Regions from separate parts of the Cytobacillus pseudoceanisediminis genome, predicted to be linked through region 1. Evidence: riboswitches for the same ligand, from Rfam matches in the RefSeq annotation. Region 1 holds a riboswitch; each other region holds the start of a gene.
The links. A riboswitch is a leader RNA that binds a small molecule or an ion and turns the genes downstream of it on or off. The one in region 1 is predicted to bind cyclic di-AMP.

Region 1 (8,592 bases):
TATCGGAAATGAAAACAAGTCCGGTGTGATAGGCGCTGGCATGCCAAGTCTAAACGGCCAAAAGTGGATGTGGCATCTTTGGGGAGTTGAAGATGCAGATCTGACGATTGTTGGATTTCATAAAGAATCGCAAACTGTCCATCAAATTTTAACGAATGGAATGGGATGGACCATCCATGCTTACGGTCCAAACAACGGGGCAGATGCGCATACACCATCATCTGTTAAAATTCCTAAAAAGGGAGAATGGGCCATTTTGCTTTATGTGGATGGGGAGTTATTCGATCAATTGATTTACGATATAAAGGAATGATTATGCTTTATGATCTTTTCTTTGCAAAGATTTGAAAGTTTTATTTTATACGAGTTTATTGGAGGTCTTATATGAAACCGCGGATTTCAGTTATTACATTAGGTGTAGATGATCTAGAAAGGTCCTTACATTTCTATGAAAAGGGTCTTGGACTTCCAACACAGGGGATAGTAGGGAGAGAATTCGAGCATGGTGCTGTGGCGTTTTTTGATTTGCAATCAGGGTTAAAACTGGCACTTTGGAAACGTAAAGATATTGCTCATGATACAAGCATGAACCAGACAGCGATTAGCCCAACTGAATTTACGATTGGGCATAATGTTGGGAGTAAAGAAGAGGTAGATACGGTAATGAAACAGGCTGAGAGTGCAGGGGCTGTTATTGCGGTTCAAGCTCACGACACCTTTTGGGGTGGATATTCTGGATACTTCCAAGACCCAGATGGACATTTGTGGGAAGTAGTTTGGAATCCTGCTTGGGAACTTACAGAATAAGTCCATTGCAATGTCTTTATCAACAAATAGGTACAAGAGCTGAAGATCCAGTATGTGGATCGGCTGCTCTTTTTTCATCCAGGCCTCTTATTCTGAAAAAGCTTTTGAATAATGGACAACACCGGCAGCTTTTTCAAGAGCATTCTCCGTCAATTCCAGAGCCATGAACACTTCGTCAGGCACTTCAAACGGGGCCTGGATATTCCAAAGGCTGGCTGGCTTAAAGCCGAACTTTGGATAGTAATCTTTATGACCTAGAACGATTACGGATTGAAATCCGCCCTCTTTTGCCTTGTTAAGTGCAGAACGAATCAATTGACTGCCGATGCCTTTTCCTTGATAACCGGGAGCAACCGAAACGGGGGCAAGTGCCAGAGAATCTGCAGCCTTCTCGCCATCAGCTATGGTGATTTTTGATAAAAGTATGTGACCCACAACCTCCTTAGCCTGAGTTAAAGCTACTAAAGAAAGCTCCGGAATAAAAGCATCTGAATTTCTAATCCTTTTAACAAGGAAATGTTCTGTCTTGTCGCTGTATTCTTCATTTAAAAAAGCTTCTCTGATCATTTCTTCCGTCGAATGATAGTCTGCAGGGAATTCCTGCCGAATTAAAATATCCATTTATAATCTCCCGTTCTTATTTATAAAGTTCGATATAAATGGCACTTTCTCATGCATGCAGCCATGAAGAACGTGTTACTCCTCCAGCTCTAAACATAAGTTCAACAAACAAAAAACCTCCAATTTGGGATGATTTCATTTTATAAAGTTATGCTGCAGTGGTCAACTTCCTTTCGAATGCGCCTATCTGCCGTATAATCTCCACCTGAGACCGAAAAGATAAGAACAACCAACCAACCAACGGGAGGAGTAAAATATGGGAGAATTTTTTTATCATTGTCTTCTTATTTTAGGAAGAATTATTACCATTCTGCCTCTATTTCTTTTTATTACTCTTTATATGGGGAGACGTTCGATTGGGGAGCTTCCAATCTTCGACTACCTGGTGATTCTTACACTGGGTGCAGTGGCTGGGGCGGATATAGCAGATCCGTCTATCAGGCATCTGGAAACAGGCTTTGCCATTATTGCCATAGGCGTCTTTCAGCGAATCATTGGGAAAGTAAAAATATCGAACAGAAAGATTGGAAAAATGATTACTTTCGAACCGGTGATTGTAATTAATAAGGGTAAATTGCTTCGTGCCAATTTAAAGCGGACTAATTATTCAATCGACAACATTCTTCAAATGCTGAGGGAGAAAAATATCTTCGATGTCCAAAATGTAGAATTGGGAGTACTGGAAGGGAGCGGTATGCTAAGTGTTCAATTGAAACCTTCAATGATGCCTGTCACCCTGGGAGATTTAAAAATTACTGAACACTCCGATCAAATTGCCTTTCCAGTAGTCGTTGAAGGAGAAGTTTACACCACTGTCCTTAATCAGTTGGGCTTGGATAGAGCCTGGCTTGAACGGGAATTGGCCAGAATGGGCGTCTCTATGTTCGGGGATATATTTTTTGCCTCCATCAACTCTAAGAAAGAGCTTCATATTTCCATGAAAAATGAACAAGCAGAATCCATACCACCTTTGAATCATTAACTATCCATCTTGGAAAACCTGTTTCAGCACGCCGTGAAAAGTCAGGGAACCTCCTATAAAGGAAATATTTTCTTTTGTATTGAATATGTAAGGGAGTGAACTTAATAAAGAGGTGACTTCGGTGCTTTTTCATTATCATTTTTGGACTCCGCATGTAGAAGAGACAGAGAGGTTTTACACAAATAATGGATTTCGGATATATCAGCGTATCGGAAAATACCAGGGGGATTTCCAGAACTTTGATCCTCCATTGGTATGGGATGACTTTCGGGAAAAAGATATCCTTTTTCGGATAATTGAAGCAAGAAAAGGGTGCATAAATGTCACTTTTGGATATGGAAAGAAGAGTATATTTGACCATATAGGCTTTTTGGTAAATGAAAAAGAACAAGAGTTTATATGTCAAAATGCAGTTAATTTGAATTGGAATGTTGATAGGGGGAACGAAGAACGTTTATTACAACCCCTTATTCTTTTAGGATTGAACTTCAGACAAACAAAGATTTAGTAGATTCGGTGACTGATAACATAAAAATAGGGGAATTAAGATTAGAAATAATGAAAAAAGGGTTAGAAGGTGACCTTTCCATTTTGTTTGGAAAGCCTGTCAATTCTATTAAGTCAATAATTGGTGAGACAGTTACAATCAGGGAAGCTGTTATAAAGGATTTCTCATCAAACCCATTAGTGGATCCTAATGGTGTAAGGATTTTGAATTAGTTTTTGGATTAACTGTGTAAGAGGGAGAACTTATGAGATTCCATTGGTTTCTAGTGTTATTTTGCACCTGGGTTATAGTATCTTTTCTATTTCCCGAACCAAGCTGGTGGTCTATCTTCTCATCGGATCGTTCAACGCACGCCCTTTTAATAGAGCAATTTTCTATAGTTAAAGTATTTTTCATTATTACTTTCTTAGGATCAGCTTACCTATTGCATTTTATATTTCAAAAACGCAGGTAAAAGCTTTTCATGCGAGTAAGTGCTGATAAAAAGAATACTTGATGATTTAATATAGGGGGAAACACGATGGGCAGAACAGTTACTTTCTCATTTAGCAGTGCCCGGTATGAGGGGGCTAAGGCGACAGAGACATTCACTTTTGAGAAATTAGGCCTTGAAGCGAGTCTGGATGATATGGCCTTGGAAAAAGAATTAGACGAAATCTTTCATGCTTGGGTTTGGGATAAACTCAATATTTCTTATAGTATAGTAACTGCAAAAGAAAAAGATAAGTTGTGATGATTTTCTGGTATATCAGTTATACGATAAAAAGAATTAAGCCCCCATCTTTGTTCTTTCTTGAACTTTGTGTGACGATCGCTAAATTACCACTTGATTTTAGTATCAGGTATTATATTTATCACTATTCAATTAACCCCATTCACACAATAATGGAGAAGAAATAATTCGACGATGAAATGGGGTATTCTTTTGAGATTTCCGCAATTAAGAATTGGTCATATGAAGCCTGAATTTCCAGTCATGCAAGGTGGTATGGGCGTAGGTATTTCTTTAAGTGGTCTGTCGTCAGCTGTTGCGAATGCCGGGGGATTGGAACTATTTCTGGAACAGGAATTAGCATCGAAGATTTAAGATTGCATATAAGAAAGGCTAAGGCATCTATCAAGGGTGAGGGCTATATTGGGGTGAATGTTCTTTTTGCCATGAATGATTTTGCTGAAAAAATGAAAACAGCCATTGAGGAAAAGGTTGATTTCATTATTTCAGGTGCTGGAATATCAAGAGATATGTACAGCTGGGGCAGAGAATCTGGTATACCGGTCATCTCGATTGTGTCATCTGCAAGGCTGGCCAAAATGTCAGAACGGCTTGGTGCTTCTGCCGTTGTTGTAGAGGGCAATGAAGCGGGAGGGCATTTAGGGACCGAAAGACCACTATTCGATATTTTACAGGAAGTCGTGGAAGCAGTTAAGATTCCTGTCATTGCTGCCGGAGGAATCATGACAGGAAGAGATATCGCTCATGCCATTCGTATCGGTGCTTCGGGTGTTCAGATGGGAACAAGATTTGTCGCAAGCCGCGAATGTGATGCACCATTATCTTTTAAAGAAAAGTATGTCCGGGCCAAACAGGAAGATATCGTCATGGTGAAAACCACCGTAGGGCTGGAAGGCCGTGCCATTAAGAACCACTTTACAGAGCAGATAGCTGACAATAAAAAGGTGAAAATAAAGAACTGTATCGATTGCCTGAAAAACTGCTCTTATCGCTTTTGTACAATGGATTCCTTGATTACTTCCATGGATGGGGACTGCGAGAATGGCCTTGTATTTGCGGGGGCAAGAGTCCATGAAATTAAAGAAATCCTGCCTGTTCAGACGATCATCAATAACCTTAAAGCTGAATATGAAGCTTTTGTTTAATTTCATAATGGTGCATTTTTAAAGTCTAGCTGCCGTATAGGCGGCTTTTCTGATTTATAGGGTGTTAGATGTTGAAGGAATAAAACATTTAAATATAGAATACTTTTTCTTATGGAATAAGGTGTAAAAATGGATCGGTGAATGGGAGAAGAAATATGGAGAAAAAGGGTCATAATCATGATAAGACAGAGTAATTCTAATTCTTTAATACTCGTAATCCACGAAATCTATGGAATTAATCAACATATAAAAAGTTTTTGCGAATTATTATCAAAGCAGGGTTTTGATGTGACATGCCCCCATTTATTAGAGCGAGAGATACCTTTTGAATATTCTCATGAGGAAGCCGCTTATCGCCATTTTATGGAACATGCAGGTTTCGACAGAGCTGCCCAAAAAATAAAAGATCTATTATTGGATGTTAAAGATGAATACGAAAAAATATATATCATTGGATTTAGTATAGGTGCAACTGTTGCCTGGCTGTGCAGTGAGGGAGATTGTGTTGATGGTATAGTGGGATACTATGGCTCAAGGATCAGGGACTATTTAGAGTTAACACCCCAGTGTCCCATAATGCTATTCTTTCCACAAGAAGAGCAGTCTTTTAATGTTGATGAGTTACTATTAGCTTTAGAAAAAAGAAAATTAAAGTACATAAATTTAAAGGGAAACATGGATTCAGTGATCCATATTCCTCCAGATATGATGCAGAATCAGAACAAGAAGCATTTAGCAAAGCCATGGATTTTTTATTGCATATTGATTGAGGTATTATTATGAAGCTAACCGTGAGTGTTATCACCTTGAATTTTAATAAAAGTTTACAAGCCCGTTCAATTTTCTTAATACAAGGGTGCTAATTTAGATTTAGCGGGGATAGCATGTGTGGCTATCATTGTATTTGGCGCAGGCGGAGCCAAATGCCTTTTTTTGTTTTGCTTATATTCAATTTATAAATTTACTTTCTATTATTTAGCCTCTATAAAGGATGAAGTGGGAAATGTCCATTATTTTGAGGAGAAAGATCTTAACATCCATTCTTAGCAGTGTGTTATTTGCACTGATTTTCTCAGTGCTAACAGGCTTTGATATAATGCATTTGTTAATTTATATTATTTAAATCTTATGTTTGTCGCTGCCTATGGAGTAATCACTTCGATGTTCAGTGATTGGTTGAGCCAGAAGATTTTCATTGCAAACACTAATCGTGAAATTGCCTCCTTTTTATTCCATTGTTTATTCGGTTCAGTATTAAAAGAACTTAGTCTTGTTTCTGCTGTCTTTTTTTCATCATTGACCGTGTACTGACAAAAGCAGAAATAAGGTGGTGGTCAGTAAATACAGCATTATCCGTGATAGTCCTTATATTTATTATTGCTATTAATATTGATTTCCCATAACAAGTCCTAGAGCTGAAAATTCATTGAATTTCAGCTTTTTTTGGTGTATTAAAGAGGCCATTTAGTTTACTGCCGGGAAAACTTAACTATTTACAAAAAATATCTTGAAATAATATAATGATATAGTGATTTATGCTTAATCTTATTTTAAGAACGGGGGACCCAATATTTACAGCGGAGTTTCCGCTTGGGGTGAATCCTACTATGGAAGGGCTTACTGTTTCCGCAGTCCTAACCCGAAAGCTAACCTCGTCAGCGTTTAAGGAAACATAAGAGAATATGAAATAGTGTGAATTGACAAAACCCAGCATTTTTGTCGATTTTCTTTTTTATCAGGATCTCATCTTTGTTTCCCTTGCCTGCGCAGCACGTATAAAACTAAACAAGAAGGTAGGGTAATTGATGAAAAAAATTAAATTAAGTTTAGCCACTCAAATTTTCATCGGTCTTATTTTAGGAATCGCTATTGGCGGTATTTTCTATGGAAGTGAAACGGCGCAAAGTGTGCTGCAGCCCTTTGGCGATCTTTTTATCCGCTTAATTAAAATGATTGTTGTTCCTATTGTACTATCAACAATTATTGTTGCCATTGCTGGTGTGGGTGATTTAAAAGCCGTCGGGAAGCTTGGCGGTAAATCATTGACTTACTTTATTGGCATGACTTTGGTTGCTATTGTGGTGGGCCTCATTGCAGGTAATGTTATTCAGCCTGGTGCCGGCCTGAATATGGACAGCCTGCAGCAAAGTGACATTTCGAGCTATGTTGAAACCAATAAAGAGCAGGAAGGCAAGTCGATAGCAGATACATTTTTGCATATCGTACCTACTAATCCTGTACAAGCCATGGTTGAAGGCGATATGCTGGCGATTATCTTCTTTGCTGTTGTATTTGGCCTTGGAATTGCAGCAATTGGGGAAAAGGGAAAACCAGTACTGAGATTTTTCGAAGGCACGGCAAAGGCTATGTTCTATGTGACAAACCTATTTATGAAGTATGCACCAATCGGAGTATTTGCCTTAATTGGTGTAACGATTTCCAAGTATGGTTTTGCCTCATTAATTCCATTGGGCAAGCTGGCGCTTACTGTATATGGAGCCATGATCTTCTTTGTTCTTGTTGTATTGGGGATAATGGCCAAAGTTGTCGGGTTCAGCATCTTTAAATTATTGAAGATGATTAAAGAAGAATTGATTTTGGCATTCTCAACTGCAAGTTCTGAAACAGTGCTTCCGAGAATCATGGACAAAATGGAGAAAGCGGGAAGCCCGAAACATATTTCGTCATTCGTTATTCCGACAGGCTATTCTTTTAACCTGGATGGATCCGTTTTATACCAGGCAATTGCCTCTTTATTTATTGCACAGATGTTTGGCATAGAATTAAGCATAGGACAGCAAATTACGTTAATGTTAGTACTGATGGTGACATCCAAAGGAATGGCGGGAGTGCCAGGCGTATCCTTTGTCGTGCTGCTGGCTACTTTCAGCACAATTGGATTGCCTGCAGAAGGCCTTGCCTTTATTGCCGGCATCGACCGTATCCTTGATATGGGCCGAACAGCTGTTAACGTGGTGGGGAACTCACTTGCGGCTATTGTTATTGCCAAGTGGGAAGGGCAATTTAACCCTCCAGCAGAAGAAAGATTTGAGCAACAAGCTTCATAATAGATTGGAAAACACTAACAAATGGCAGCATATTTGTTAGTGTTTTTTTTGTATCTTTGTGTTATTCCATAAAGAGAGGATGGTGGAGCAGGTTCGGACAGAGAAGCGGGAAACCAACGTGAAGGAGTCCGAAGGTGGAGCAGGCTCGGACAGAAAGGGGAGAAATCAACGTGAGCGAGTCCGAAGGTGGAGGAGGTTCGGACAGAAAGGGAAGAAATCAACGTGAGCGAGTCCGAAGGTGGAGGAGGTTCGGACAGAGAAGCGGGAAACCAACGTGAAGGAGTCCGAAGGTGGAGCAGGTTCGGACAGAAAGGGGAGAAATCAACGTGAGCGAGTCCGAAGGTGAAGGAGGTTCGGACAGAGAAGCGGGAAACCAACGTGAAGGAGTCCGAAGGTGGAGCAGGTTCGGACAGAAAGGGGAGAAATCAACGTGAGTGAGTCCGAAGGTGGAGCAGGTTCGGACAGAAAAGGGAGAAATCAACGTGAGCGAGTCCGAAGGTGAAGGAGGTTCGGACAGAGAAGCGGGAAATCAACTTGAGCGAGTCCGAAGGTGGCTTATGAAAAGTTAATGCTGTTCCACTTTTATCAAATAGCCCTTAAGGGTCATAATTATATTATAATGGAGTAAAAACTAGGAGGAGTTAACTTGACAATGGGAAATATGGAGCTGTCACCAGAACAGCGTGAAGAACTGCTGGAAACTCTGAAAGCGCGTTTTGAGAAAAACA
Region 2 (4,065 bases), 2.5 Mb from region 1:
AAGACATACACCTCCTAAAATGGTTATAATCCTTATAAAGTTCACTACTTAAATTGTGCCCAAATAGATATCCATAATGCTCCAAAAACCCAAAAAACGTTTTGGGACAGGATATCAGTTGAGCAATAAAAGCAATGTTTGAATTAATGATAAGCTTTCATGTGAAATATTCTTTTTGACATATTCGTATTTTTCGGGATCAGATTTTTTAAGCTGTGAAAGTGCTTTTGTCACATCTTCCTCCAGATCCTGAATTTTGAGCCTTAGTTCAAGAACATCTACCTCTTCAGAAAATCGGCCGATAACTTTTTCTTTATTTCCTCCAGCGACAAACCATCCGCTTTACATTTTTCGATAAAAGCAATACGTTCGATGGCGGAATAATCATAATAGCGATAATTTGAAGGGGAACGTTCTGCTTTTAGCAGTCCGAGTGAAGTATAGTAATCAATCGTTCTCTTAGTAACCTTTGCTTTTTCAGCCAATTCTCCTATTCTTAACTTCTCAGCCCCATGAGGATTCCTCCAAACTGTTACGTGATGGTTATGAATCTAATTATACTAAAAAATAATAGAAAATCAATGAATTTGAATAATGAAACAAGCAGGGAGGAAGAGATTTCCACAAAAAAATAACACCGGATAACCGGTGCTATTTTGCATTCAGGCTTTAACGGCCTCTTTCTTTGCTTCCGTTTCCGCTACAATTACTGCACAGGCAGCATCACCTGTAATATTAACTGCTGTTCGCGTCATATCAAGCAGACGGTCAATCCCAATGATTAATGCGATACCTTCAACAGGAAGATTGACAGAGTTAAGAACCATCGCTAGCATAATCAAACCGACACCAGGCACACCAGCTGTACCAACGCTGGCAAGAACGGCAGTAAGGACAACCGTGATTAGCTGTGTCAATGTTAAATCAACATTATATACCTGGGCAATGAAAATAGTTGCAACTCCCTGCATGATGGCTGTTCCATCCATGTTGATGGTTGCACCGAGAGGCTGAACAAAGCTGCTGATTGATTCAGGAACTTTCAGATTTTTTGGGCCGTATTCATGGAAATCGGCAGAGTCGCATTACTGCTTGATGTACTGAAAGCAACCCCCATGGCCGGCGCAAAGCCTTTAAAGAACCATAGCGGGTTTTTCTTTGCAAGTAAAGCAATAGAACCTCCATAGGTTAAAATCGCATGTATAAATAACGCAAGAAGAACTACGATCATATAAAGTCCCATAGCTTTAATGGCACTTAGACCCTGACTTCCTACAGCAGAAACGATAAGTCCAAACGTTCCATAAGGAGCGAACCTCATAACCAGGTTAACAAGGTACATCATCATGTCATTGCCTTGTTCAATAAGGTTTAATATACCTTTTGTTTTATTGCCGAGCATGGTTAATGCAAATCCGACAAAAATAGAAAAAGTGATAATCTGAAGCATATTGCCTTCCGTGAAGGCTTTTACCGGATTGGTTGGAATAATATTTAATAGTGTCTCTGAGACAGGAGGAGCTTCCTTCGATTCGTACTCCACGTTTGTTACGTCAAATTCACCAACGTTTCCTGGCTGGAAAACAGCTGCCAAAGCAAGACCTATGACGATTGCAATGCTGGTGGTAACCAGGAAGTAGGAGATTGTCTTAATCCCAATTCTTCCCAACTTCTTAGGATCACCGAGGCCTGCTGTTCCAAGGGTGATGGAAAAGAAGACGATCGGAACAACCAGCATATTGATGAGATTTAAAAAGATTTTTCCCAGCGGAGTAAACAAAAACTTGTCAAGCTCGGGGAAAATGCCAGGTGCAAATAAATTAATCAACAGCCCTGTGATTCCCCCGCGATCAAAGCAAGAATAATTTTAGTAGATAATTTCATACACGTTCCTCCAATGAAATAAATGATGTAAAAAAATGTAAATCGCGCACAAAAAATATTTTGCCTTTCCTATAATACCCCCAAAAAACATAAACCTAACTAAAAAAGGCAACAAAAAAACACAGAGGTAATAACCACTGTGCATTTATGCAGTGTTCCCTCTCAACACGCTTACGAGGTTAGCTGTCGGGTTCGGGTCTTGAGAGTACCCTACCTGTAAAAGGATTCACCCCAGGTACTTTTGTTAAAAAAGTACAGTTGGTTCCCCCGCTCAATTAAGATTAAGCGAAAATTATTAATGTTTTTTTAATATATTAACAATAATCATAAAAGTTGTAAATCATACGATTTTCTTATCTAGGTTTACTAAGGTTACTATAATTCAAATAGTAATTTAATAGGAAAGGTCAATTTGGTTTTTTAGCAATAAGATTAGAAGTTAAGCCAGCTTAAAAGAGGATGTCTTTTTTTGTCTTTCACTTTCAATTCCTTCTTATTCAGCTTGTCTTCATGTTCGGCCAGCCACTCTTTTAACTCTTCTTTGTCCTTGCATTGCGTATAATAAGTCTCGCCGTTTTTCCCAGTGGCACTTACAACATATCTGCATGTATTTCCCATAAAGCACCCTTTTCAAAGTAATTTCTTTTAGAATTATAACAAGATTTATGACAATGTCCACCATTATTTTTTTGGATTATGAGTATATTGGCTTTGGGGATATTGCTGATGAAAATATGCCTGAAAAAATTCAGGTAAGATATCCGCTGAATTATTGTCGCTTCTGCATTTATCCAATTGGTCCGGCAGCTTATTGATTACTGGGAAAGTTTTTTCCTGTTGTCTGTTCCAGGGGAATGGCCTTTCTTATTTGCGCGGGAAACTGTAATAAAGCCGTCGAGAATCTCATGACTAACAGTAAACCCTTTGCGAGTATAAAATTCAAGAGCCTCTGTATTCCTATTTGATACATAGATAAAATAATCTTCCACATCTTTGAATTGGCTTAACCATTCCATCGACATGTTAGAAAGAACTGATCCAATTCCATATGGTCTGTAGCATTTTTTATAAAGAATTGAGATAAGCAGCCAACATGGCTTTTCCCGACTGAAGTCAGATCAAAAAAAGTGGCGAAATCATTGGAGCTGGCTTCCTTAGGAGAAACATTGGAATAGACATAGCCCGCGATTTCTTCATCGTCCTTAACGATCTCTAAATAATTATGTAAAGCTGATTTTACGGATGGAATCATTCTAGTTTCAAAATTCATGCTGTCAAAACGCTCAGGTGTTATATGTGCCTTAGATTTCTGAAAAGCCATCAGCTTATTGCATAAATCCCGGCAAAGTCTGATTTTCTCTTCTGTTATCACTTCATATTTTAAATTCATCCTATTCACCCCTAGTTAAATTTTAAATTGGAAGGTCTTCATTCGTCCAAAAAAGAGGGAATTTATCCTTGATAGAGAAGTTTATCTTAAAACTAATATAAAAAGAGGGACCATAATGATTAGGGAAATTGATATTAAAGATCGAAAAGCTGCTGTGCAAGTTCTAAGTGTCCAGCTTCCTGCGTATAAAATTGAGGCTGAAATCATTGGATGTCCTGATTTACCGCCTTTGAAGGATACGGCTGATGACTTGCGAATAACCGGAGAAACCTTCCTGGGGTATTTTATAGGTGAAAAATTATGCGGTGTGATTTCTTTTAAAGAGGAAAATAATGTTTTAGATATTCATAGACTGATTGTGCATCCTGAACATTTTAGAAAGGGAATTGCACAAAAGCTGCTGAACTTCATTGAACTGAGGCCGATGAATGAAAAAATGATTGTCACAACAGGCTCTAAGAATACCCCTGCTGTCACTTTTTATTTAAAGAATGGTTTTAAAGAGCTGAAGAAAATGGAAATAAATGAATCACTGACTATTACTGCTTTTGAAAAATATTTATAAAATACTAAAAGATTAAGCGACTCTTTCATTTGGAGGAATCATCCTCTTTAAATCCGTTATATGTTTTTATAGAGTCTGCTATTACTGTCCCGCATTGCTTTAGGTCAATGGAATATTACTTAAAGGGGAATACTCATGTTATTTAGGGATTATGATAAAAGGTTAAGGTCTGTAATTAAAAATGTTGGTTTTTCCGGTGTCGTACTTGTTAAAGAAAAGGAGGAAT
Region 3 (8,592 bases), 2.6 Mb from region 1:
AGCTGAGGTTATATATATTTGATGCAGGTATGCTGATTGAAACACTGACAGACTCAATTAGAAGCTTAAAAAAAGCAAATGCCCTTGAAATTGATGAGCTGAGAAAACTCCTGGTTTGGGTAACCCGTTCTCTTCGCGATGCTGAAGTTCTTGCCCAACAATATGAAGAACAAAATCTGCGTGAAGCAGAGCTTGCTGTTCAGGCCCTCCGCCTGCTTATTATTGATTTGTTCAGCCGGGAAGACAAACCTGCAGGATGGCTGTTTCTGATCAGGCGGATCGAGTCCATTGCGAACCATGTCATCGAGGGCGGCATAACCATACAGCAGGCACTTCATAAAATGAAAGACAATGAGATTAAATTATCTGAAGAGGCAGCTGAAGGCGACACTGAAGATGAACCATCTGAAGAAGATAAGGGCATCAAACCTTCCACCAAAAAAGCTTTTCAGGCATTGACTGCTGCAATCATTTCCATCATTGCCGGCCAGATTCTTTCGCCTGACCAGCCTTATTGGGTTCTTTTAACAGCTTTTATTGTTTTGCTCGGTACCGAATCGATCGGGCGCATTTATACGAAAGGTTTTCAGCGGTCGGTTGGAACAATTATTGGAGCAGTAATTGGATTTACACTTGCAAGAGTGGTCAGCGGCCATTCCGTCCTGGAAATAACGCTGATTTTTGCAGCGGTTTTTTTCGCCTTTTATTTGTTTGAGGTCTCCTATACGTTAATGAGCATGTTTATAACGATGCTGGTTGCTTTTATGTATGACCTTTTACTTGGAGGAATTACATTTTCCCTTATCAGTGCAAGGGTAATCGATACAATTGCCGGTGCCGGCATTGCATTCGGAGTTTCCTTATTTATTTTCCCAAAGAAAACGAAGGAAAAAGTGGCGGATACCTTAAATGACTACTTACAAGAACTGAAACCGTATGTCACTGAGTATGTGAGAAGCTTCCGGGAAGATGTGAACGTTAAGGAGCTTTCAGGCAAAGGCTTCTTATTGGATCAAAAACTTAAAACCATAAACGTTGAAGCACAATCTCTGATAAAAAAACCCGGATCCCCGCGCCATGCTGACGTTAACAGATGGATTACACTATTTTCAGCCATCAACTATTATGCAAGACACCTTGTGGCTTCCTCCTACCGAAAAGGATTCGACTATCCCGATGAGCTGGTCGATGTTTTCATAAGGATTGAAGAAAAGCTTGAATTAAATATTGAGACATTAATGGATTTGATTAAAGATAGCGGAGACGGCATGCTTGTGTATAGTCTTGAAAATGAAAGGGAACAAATTGAACGATTGGCACCAGCAAGGCAGCAATCCCAGCGTGATTTGATTCATCACCTTTATTTCGTCTGGAGAATCAATAAAGCGATTATGGAATTGGCAGAAGATCTTGGTGCAGGGAAGGAGCAATAATCCTCCTTCTCTTTTATATGAATAGGGAGATGCTATTTCAGGATCAATACTAGATTAATTTGCACATTCACATTCTCAATGTACATCAAAAAAAGAGTATGAAAAAAGGAATCGGATTGCTCCGATTCCTTTTATTTCTTTACTTCTTCTTTCAATTTTATCAATAATTCATCCGAACTCTCCGCTGCAATCAGCTTCCCGTCCACCAGGGCATAAGGTGATTGCCTGCATTCTTTGCATCTGCTCTGGCATTCGTATTCTTTATAGTTAATATTCTTCTGGCTCAGAAATTGATTAAATGCAGCCAAACTCTCTTCTTTTAAAAATTCATCCAGATTCCGCTGACAAAATTCAATCGAAGCCGTTTTTTGCTTTGAGAATAGTTTGTTGATGAGTTTCACCTGATCAAACTTCCTTCTGATTATTCTTTAAAAACTCTAATGGCAATATATATTGCTTTCCCTAATCCATTTGGTAGCAGCCCATTTTTCTCCCTTTCTTACAGGCACACTGCTATGGACTGACAATCGGTCCAGCTGACCCTGAGCATTGCCATAATGGAAGTAAATGGCCGCTCCCTTTTTGGGAACAAATGAAAGTCCAGCTTTAGAAAAGACCGTTTCACCGCCATCCTCCACATCATTCAAATAGATGAGGAACGTTCCAACCCTCTGTCCGCCTTTGCTGGCATCCGCCATGTGGGGGAAAGAAATCAAAGTGAGGCTTATATTCTTCACCCAATCCATAGTTTAAGATCTGAAGGCCTTCACCATTTTCTGCAGGATAACCGGTCAATTCAGCAATCCTCGTTTCGATTCTTTCGACCAGTTCATTTTCTTTAAGCCGGAAAGCCATGCTCTTGCTTGTCCTTCCTGAACCCGCCCGTTCTTCTCCAGAACCCCTATCCACCACCAGGGATGGCTGCAGCCGGCTCCTTGAAAGACTGATAAGCTCATCACATTCTTCTGAGCTGAGCACCTGATCCAAATGGAGCACAAATGGCTTTTCATTTCTGGAAAGCACTTTTACGTCCTTATCACTCGTATGAAGGATATTCCCCTTCCTGCCTATTTTGGGGACTTCATAAGTATATCGAATCTGCTGCCCTTCTGTCGTCTTAATTGCTTCATTTCCAACAATTTTAAATAAAGTCTCATATGCAAACCGGTTATCGAAACCCTTCTTAATCAAAGCGTTCGCAAGCGCAATCGGACTCACATCACTTTTTAGCGCACCCACAATCCAATCCTTTAGTTCATCTGATATCTGCATAATCTTCGTCATCATCTTCCCCCTGTATGACTCAATGAAAACATCCGTTAGCCAGATATAGAAATATATGTATTTTATTATACTATTATTAATGAATGAACTGAATCGATTTACCTGGTAACTCAGATAGTTCAAATTTGCATATAAACTGATTCTCTTTAGAGTGCCGTTTTAAATTCTTATAGATTCATGGCAACAGTTTTCTCGGCGCTGCTCCCATTTTCGGCTTCATCACTGCCTCATGGCGACCGTTTTCTTACCGCTGCTCTCTTTTTCGGCTTCATGACTGCCTCATGGCGATCGTTTTCTTCTCGCTCCACGACTTTTCGGCTTCATGAAGCTTTCATGGCGACTGTTTTCTTCTCGCTTCACGACTTTTCGGCTTCATGAAGCTTTCATGGCGACTGTTTTCTTCTCGCTTCACGACTTTTCGGGTTCATGGAGCCTTCATGGCGACTGTTTCTCAGCGCTGTTCTCATTTTGGGCTTCATGACCTTCACAAAAAAACAGGATAGAAGCATCCCACTCTATCCTGCACCGCTAATTACCCTCCATATTTCTTCTCATTTTCATTAAAACATCGTCAACAATTCTCAGCTCTTCCTTCGTAATACCCGATGTGACGATTGAGTGAAACTCCTCTGTGATGGGATATACATGTTCACTGAGATTTTTGCCGTTTTTGGTTAGATAAACATTCAGAGATCTGCTGTCCTCTTTATTCATGCTTTTTTTGATAAAGCCTTTCTTTTCAAGACTGCTCAGCATTCTGGCAATGTTAGATTTATCTTTATCCAGCCGCCTGGCGATTTCATTTTGGCTTAATCCGTCTTCTTCCCAGAGAAGCATTAGAATCAGGTTCTGCTCCGGGGCAATATTTAAGTGGGCTAATTTAGTCTTAATATAGCTTGTTAAGGTCAGGTCTATTTGATGGATCTTAATGCTTATATAGTCATTAAATCTGGTTTTCATTTAAAATCCCCTATCCTATTTATGGTGGAAAATTTTATTGAAACTAAATTATTCTGTCCTATACACCAGATAACTTTCCTTCACTTATCCAATCATGATTTTCTCTTCTGCAAATTTATATTTGGCCTTTCCTTTTCTTCGGGCAAGTGCAAAAGCGATTGTGATTGGCCCTACTCTTCCTGCAAACATCATAAATGCAATTACCCCTTTTCCTGTTGCACTTAATTCAGGTGTGAGCCCCATCGACATGCCTACCGTGCCAAAAGCGGATATCACCTCGAATAAAAGGACGTTCAATGGAGCATTTTCTGTTATGGATAAAATAAATAAGATAAAGAAGATGAATCCTATTGAATAGACGGTTATTGTAAAAGCTCTGACAATAAGATCCTTTGGAATTCGCCTTCCCATCAGGCTCACTTCATCTTCTTCCTTTATCAGCGCTCTGACTGCAAGAAAAATCAAGACAAAGGTAGTGACTTTAATGCCGCCGGCGGTACCTCCTGATCCCCCTCCAATGAACATGAGCAGCATTGTTACCAGCTGCGAACCTAAAGTTAATTCGCCAGTATTCAAAGAATTAAATCCAGCCGTTCTCGGGACCACACCATGAAAAAAAGCCCCCAATAGTTTATCTTTTAAAGGCAAATTGGCAAGTGTCCCAGGATTATCATATTCAAGCGCAAAGATAAATACTGTTCCGAGAATGTTAAGGATCAGCGTCATCAGGAGGACCAATTTTGTATGCAAAGAGAGCTTTTTCAAACTCTTGTTTCTTTTTACATCAAGTACAACGATATAGCCGATACCTCCGATTATTAACAGGAAGCTGAGTGTCATGATGACAGTAAAATCACCGGCATATTCAGTAACGCTCCTGAATTGGCCCATTATATCGAATCCGGCATTATTAAAGGCAGAAACCGAATGGAAAATGCCATAATACAATGAGCGGGGAAGCCAAAATCGGACGACCAGCGAATAGCCAATATCAATGCACCGATCATTTCAGCGATTAATGTAAAGCCGACAACGAATTTAACCAGCCTGACCATCCCTTCAATCGAAAGCTGATTTAAAGATTCCTGGATCATCAGCCTTCCTTTCAAACCAATGTTCTTTCCAAGCATGATAGCTATGAGAACCCCAAATGTCATAAATCCAAGGCCGCCAATCTGTATGAGGACCATCAGTACAATCTGGCCAAAAACAGTAAATGTGGTTTGGGTATCCACTACCACGAGACCCGTTACACATACAGCAGAAGTCGCCTCAAAAAGTGCATCGATAAACGATAAATGATGTCTGTCTTTCGTAGCAAAAGGCAGCATCAGCAGCAGTGTGCCTACACCAATTAAGATTAAGAAACCGACCGAAAGCATTTGTGCCGGATTCATTTTTATCCAGTTATAGGAACGTCCCATTCTCCTCATTCTTTTATGCTCCTTATACATATAGGGCTAACCCCTTGTATTGGTATTTTTTTATCGGCAAGGCTTATACTCCATGCCTCTCAAATCTGCCAATCCCTTTATTGTGTCCCATTACAATCAGGACGTCGCCCTTTAAAATAACCTCTTCAGCTGACGGAGTAACGATTATTTCCTTCCCGCGCTGAATCCCCACAATATTACAGCCATACTTAGCCCTAATATTCAATTCAGAAAGGGATTTTCCGGCAATTTTATCTGTAGCCACAATCTCAACCATACTGTAATCTTCAGACAGCTCAATATAATCAATCATTTTTTCCGAAACAATATGGTGGGCAATCCGCTTAGCCATATCCCGCTCCGGGTGGATAACACGATCAACGCCAATTTTTTCGAGCACCCTGGCATGATACTCATTATGTGCCTTTGCCCACACCTTTGGAATCCCCATTTCTTTTAATAACAAGGATGTCAATATACTGGACTCAATGTTTTCACCAAATGAAACAAATGCATGATCGATATTTTTTATCCCTGATTGCTTTATGGCAGCTTCATCAATGCCATTGATTTGAACTGCATATGTCACAAACTGTGCGTATTGATTTACTTTCTCCTGGTCTACATCAATTGCGAGCACTTCCACTCCCAATTCATGAAATTCCTTTACGAGACTTCCGCCAAAGCGGCCTAAACCAAATACTGCATACTGTTTTTTCATTGAAGAAATTCCCTTCTTTTTGAAAATGAACACAAAAAAACCACTCTTAAAAAAAGAATGGCCAATGGTTTCCATCAACCCTTCCCTCGATTCGGCTTACGGAGTTAGCTGTCGGATTAGGGATTGAGAGTATCCCTTCTTAGCCTTAATATGCTAAGATTCACCCCAAGATAAACCAGGTTTATCAAAATTGGTTCCCCCGCTCATAATGATTCAGCAAAAAGGTTACTATGAAATTAATAAATATAAATTACTCCCATGGAAATCTCTTGTCAATCTTTTTTTCAAAGTAAGTAAAATAAAAAGCACTTCCCAGTAACGGAAAGTGCTTTCCTGAAGATTATTCCCAAATTGCTGATGCCCACTCGGGATGATCTATAAATGGATTGCGGTTATGCTGGTAATCAGAATAGATGATTTCGTTTCTTCTCCGCTCGTTATCGTCTACCGGATCTTCCTTATGCCACTTAAGCAGGACAGACATTTTGCCATGATAAGGAGCAGAGCCATTATTGACCTGATTGTTTAGCTCCAGATCCACTTCTCCGCTGTCTCCTTCATAACGGACAGCCATATAAAAAAGCATCCTCGCAACATCGCCTTTTACTGTATCCCTGGGTTCCCAGGAATCTGAATCATAGTAGTTTCCCAGTGCCTCTGAATGCTGGGTGCCCCCATCGTCAAAGTCAAGATTCCCTCTCGAGCTATTTACTGAAGCATCTGTTGGCCGCAAATGATGCAAGTCTGTTCCCGGACCCATAGCTGTTCCAAAGTCCCCGTGAGATTTAGCCCAAACATGCTCCCTGTTCCAATCATTGACGCCAGAACCATTGGTGAATTTCCCCTGAGAGCGGCCAGTATACAAAAGAATGACGTTATTGGGATTGGCAGGATCTTCATCTGTCTCGCGCAGTGCTTCCCATACATTCGAATAGGAAATTTCCGTGTGATCATCAATGATAGTGTGGAGGGCTGTTTTTAAAGCCTCCCCTGTTTTTCCGTTTGCAGCATCATAATATCCTCCTGGTTCAGGGCCGGGAATGACTGTTCCATCACCAGCTTGTTCGAAGGCCGTCCCATCTTTTAGCCCGGGATGAGAGAAATAGGCGGTAAGTGTTCCGGTTACCTTAATTCTTTCTCCAATCAAAGATGGATTGGATTTTAAGCCGAAAGCAGAGCGAAACGTGGAAGGAATTTGAACATAAAGCATCTTAGCTGTGCTGGTCTCTGATGGACTATCCGCCAGGGCCAAAGCATAGTCATTTGGAAACTGGTTTGAAATAACCGTATTTGCCGCAGTCGGCTGTCCAACCACATAGCCTTGAACAGTTTTGGATGAGTTGTTTTGAGTATTGATTCCCTGTGATACGGAATAAGGTGATGTCCAGGAGCCATCCCCTGCAGCTGCCCTAGTTATAGAATTTTGAATGGGCTGCATCACGATCAGAATGACAGTAACCAGAATAAAAGTTAACAGCAGGCCTTTTTTCTTACGATTCAGCATTCATTCGCCTCCATATTTTTTGAATGGACTTAAATAATCAGAAAAGTCACAATCCCATACAAGTATAAATGAACACCTTCGGCCATATCATGAGGTTTTGGTCCCAAAAGTTTACTTTTCACACAGAATTTACAAACTTAACTATGATGCAATTTATTTAAAGTGCTTACTTTTTAAAATGCCCAGATACTCAATCCAAGGACCAACATCAGTTCTGTATCTATTTGCCAATACTCGAGAAATCTGTGAAATATGCGTAAGGTCATGCACAGCCCAAGTGGAAATCAATTCCCTGACTCTGACTGGTCCAAATGCTGGATGAAGCCCTGTCTTTTCGAAATGAATTTCCAGATCAGTTATACCCCTAAGCATGGCCAAATTTTTCATTCTAAGGGTCTTAAAGACTTCAAGCTTTTCTTCAAGTGATAGACTCTCTGACACATTTAAATGAGCAAAGCGGTCAAATGGGGGAAGGGCTTGCTTTCCCCTTCCTGCAGAATAAATTTTAGCCGTGGAATCCAATTTTTCTCCTCGCCATCAATCAAATGATCAACCACTTCGGCAGCATTCCACGTGCCTTCCCCTTCATTGCCATTAAGCCATTCCGAAGATAGACCGCTTAGTAATGCATCCAGCGTATGGGGTGTACGTTCAAGAATCTCAATAGCTTCTCTTAAATTAAAATTCATATAACCGCTCCTTTATAAACAGACCCGATCAGATACAAAAAATAAGCACCTGTACTTAGCTCATCTAAAAGTCCTTTTCAATTTCTTTCATTACAGTAAATGGCCCATATGATTTATTTGATGGCACCACAAGGGTTATCCCGCTTTCAGGGTAATAGGCAGAATGAAAGCTGACTCCCGGGTCATAGCCCATGAGGTGATATTTGAAGATGGCTTCGTTTTTCTTTTTGATCCATAATCCGTAGCCGTAATACTCATTCTCATCTGCTTTGGCATGCGGGGACATCAGCTTTTCAGTATACTCCCCGCTCATGAGCTTATCATTACACAATGCTTCCCAAAATAAGATCATATCCTGAGCAGTAACATAGGCTCCTCCGTCAGAACCGCCTCTGATGGGCAATGAATAAATATTGGTTCTCCATGTCCCATCTTCTTCATTATCTATATAACCAATTGCTGTATTTTCAGGAAGATTGTCAAATCGGAAAAAGCCTGAATCCTTCATTCCACATGGTTCAAAAATTTGGGAATGAATATAATCCTGGAAACTCAGTCCTGTCTTCTT

Region 2: linked by a shared signal. The riboswitch ahead of M5V91_RS03795 (dicarboxylate/amino acid:cation symporter) and the one ahead of M5V91_RS18770 (cation:dicarboxylate symporter family transporter) in region 1 are both predicted to bind cyclic di-AMP.
Region 3: linked by a shared signal. The riboswitch ahead of M5V91_RS03835 (potassium channel family protein) and the one ahead of M5V91_RS18770 (cation:dicarboxylate symporter family transporter) in region 1 are both predicted to bind cyclic di-AMP.

Annotation. Positions count from the first base shown of each region.
Region 1 is NZ_CP097349.1:3,492,995-3,501,586, reverse strand. Features, by position in the region: gene M5V91_RS18815 (DUF4871 domain-containing protein) at 1-313, shown strand, start outside; gene M5V91_RS18810 (VOC family protein) at 385-807, shown strand; gene M5V91_RS18805 (GNAT family N-acetyltransferase) at 895-1,428, opposite strand; gene M5V91_RS18800 (DUF421 domain-containing protein) at 1,685-2,410, shown strand; gene M5V91_RS18795 (hypothetical protein) at 2,532-2,918, shown strand; gene M5V91_RS18790 (hypothetical protein) at 2,969-3,130, shown strand; gene M5V91_RS18785 (hypothetical protein) at 3,439-3,651, shown strand; partial or broken gene M5V91_RS18780 (NAD(P)H-dependent flavin oxidoreductase) at 3,826-4,796, shown strand; partial or broken gene M5V91_RS18775 (dienelactone hydrolase family protein) at 4,974-5,566, shown strand; cyclic di-AMP (ydaO/yuaA leader) riboswitch at 6,323-6,472, shown strand; gene M5V91_RS18770 (cation:dicarboxylate symporter family transporter) at 6,602-7,864, shown strand; gene M5V91_RS18765 (hypothetical protein) at 8,155-8,298, shown strand; gene M5V91_RS18760 (DUF4256 domain-containing protein) at 8,517-8,592, shown strand, end outside.
Region 2 is NZ_CP097349.1:695,073-699,137, forward strand. Features, by position in the region: gene M5V91_RS03790 (MerR family transcriptional regulator) at 279-485, opposite strand; partial or broken gene M5V91_RS03795 (dicarboxylate/amino acid:cation symporter) at 663-1,884, opposite strand; cyclic di-AMP (ydaO/yuaA leader) riboswitch at 2,037-2,182, opposite strand; gene M5V91_RS03800 (hypothetical protein) at 2,317-2,502, opposite strand; gene M5V91_RS03810 (hypothetical protein) at 2,888-3,274, opposite strand; gene M5V91_RS03815 (GNAT family N-acetyltransferase) at 3,390-3,839, shown strand; gene M5V91_RS03820 (serine hydrolase domain-containing protein) at 3,975-4,065, shown strand, end outside.
Region 3 is NZ_CP097349.1:699,563-708,154, reverse strand. Features, by position in the region: gene M5V91_RS03865 (FUSC family protein) at 1-1,433, shown strand, start outside; gene M5V91_RS03860 (DUF1450 domain-containing protein) at 1,565-1,834, opposite strand; gene M5V91_RS03855 (2OG-Fe(II) oxygenase) at 1,871-2,071, opposite strand; gene M5V91_RS03850 (prolyl 4-hydroxylase family protein) at 2,073-2,720, opposite strand; gene M5V91_RS03845 (MarR family winged helix-turn-helix transcriptional regulator) at 3,246-3,677, opposite strand; partial or broken gene M5V91_RS03840 (TrkH family potassium uptake protein) at 3,762-5,110, opposite strand; gene M5V91_RS03835 (potassium channel family protein) at 5,175-5,831, opposite strand; cyclic di-AMP (ydaO/yuaA leader) riboswitch at 5,910-6,060, opposite strand; gene M5V91_RS03830 (endonuclease) at 6,172-7,335, opposite strand; partial or broken gene M5V91_RS03825 (DinB family protein) at 7,489-8,024, opposite strand; gene M5V91_RS03820 (serine hydrolase domain-containing protein) at 8,089-8,592, opposite strand, start outside.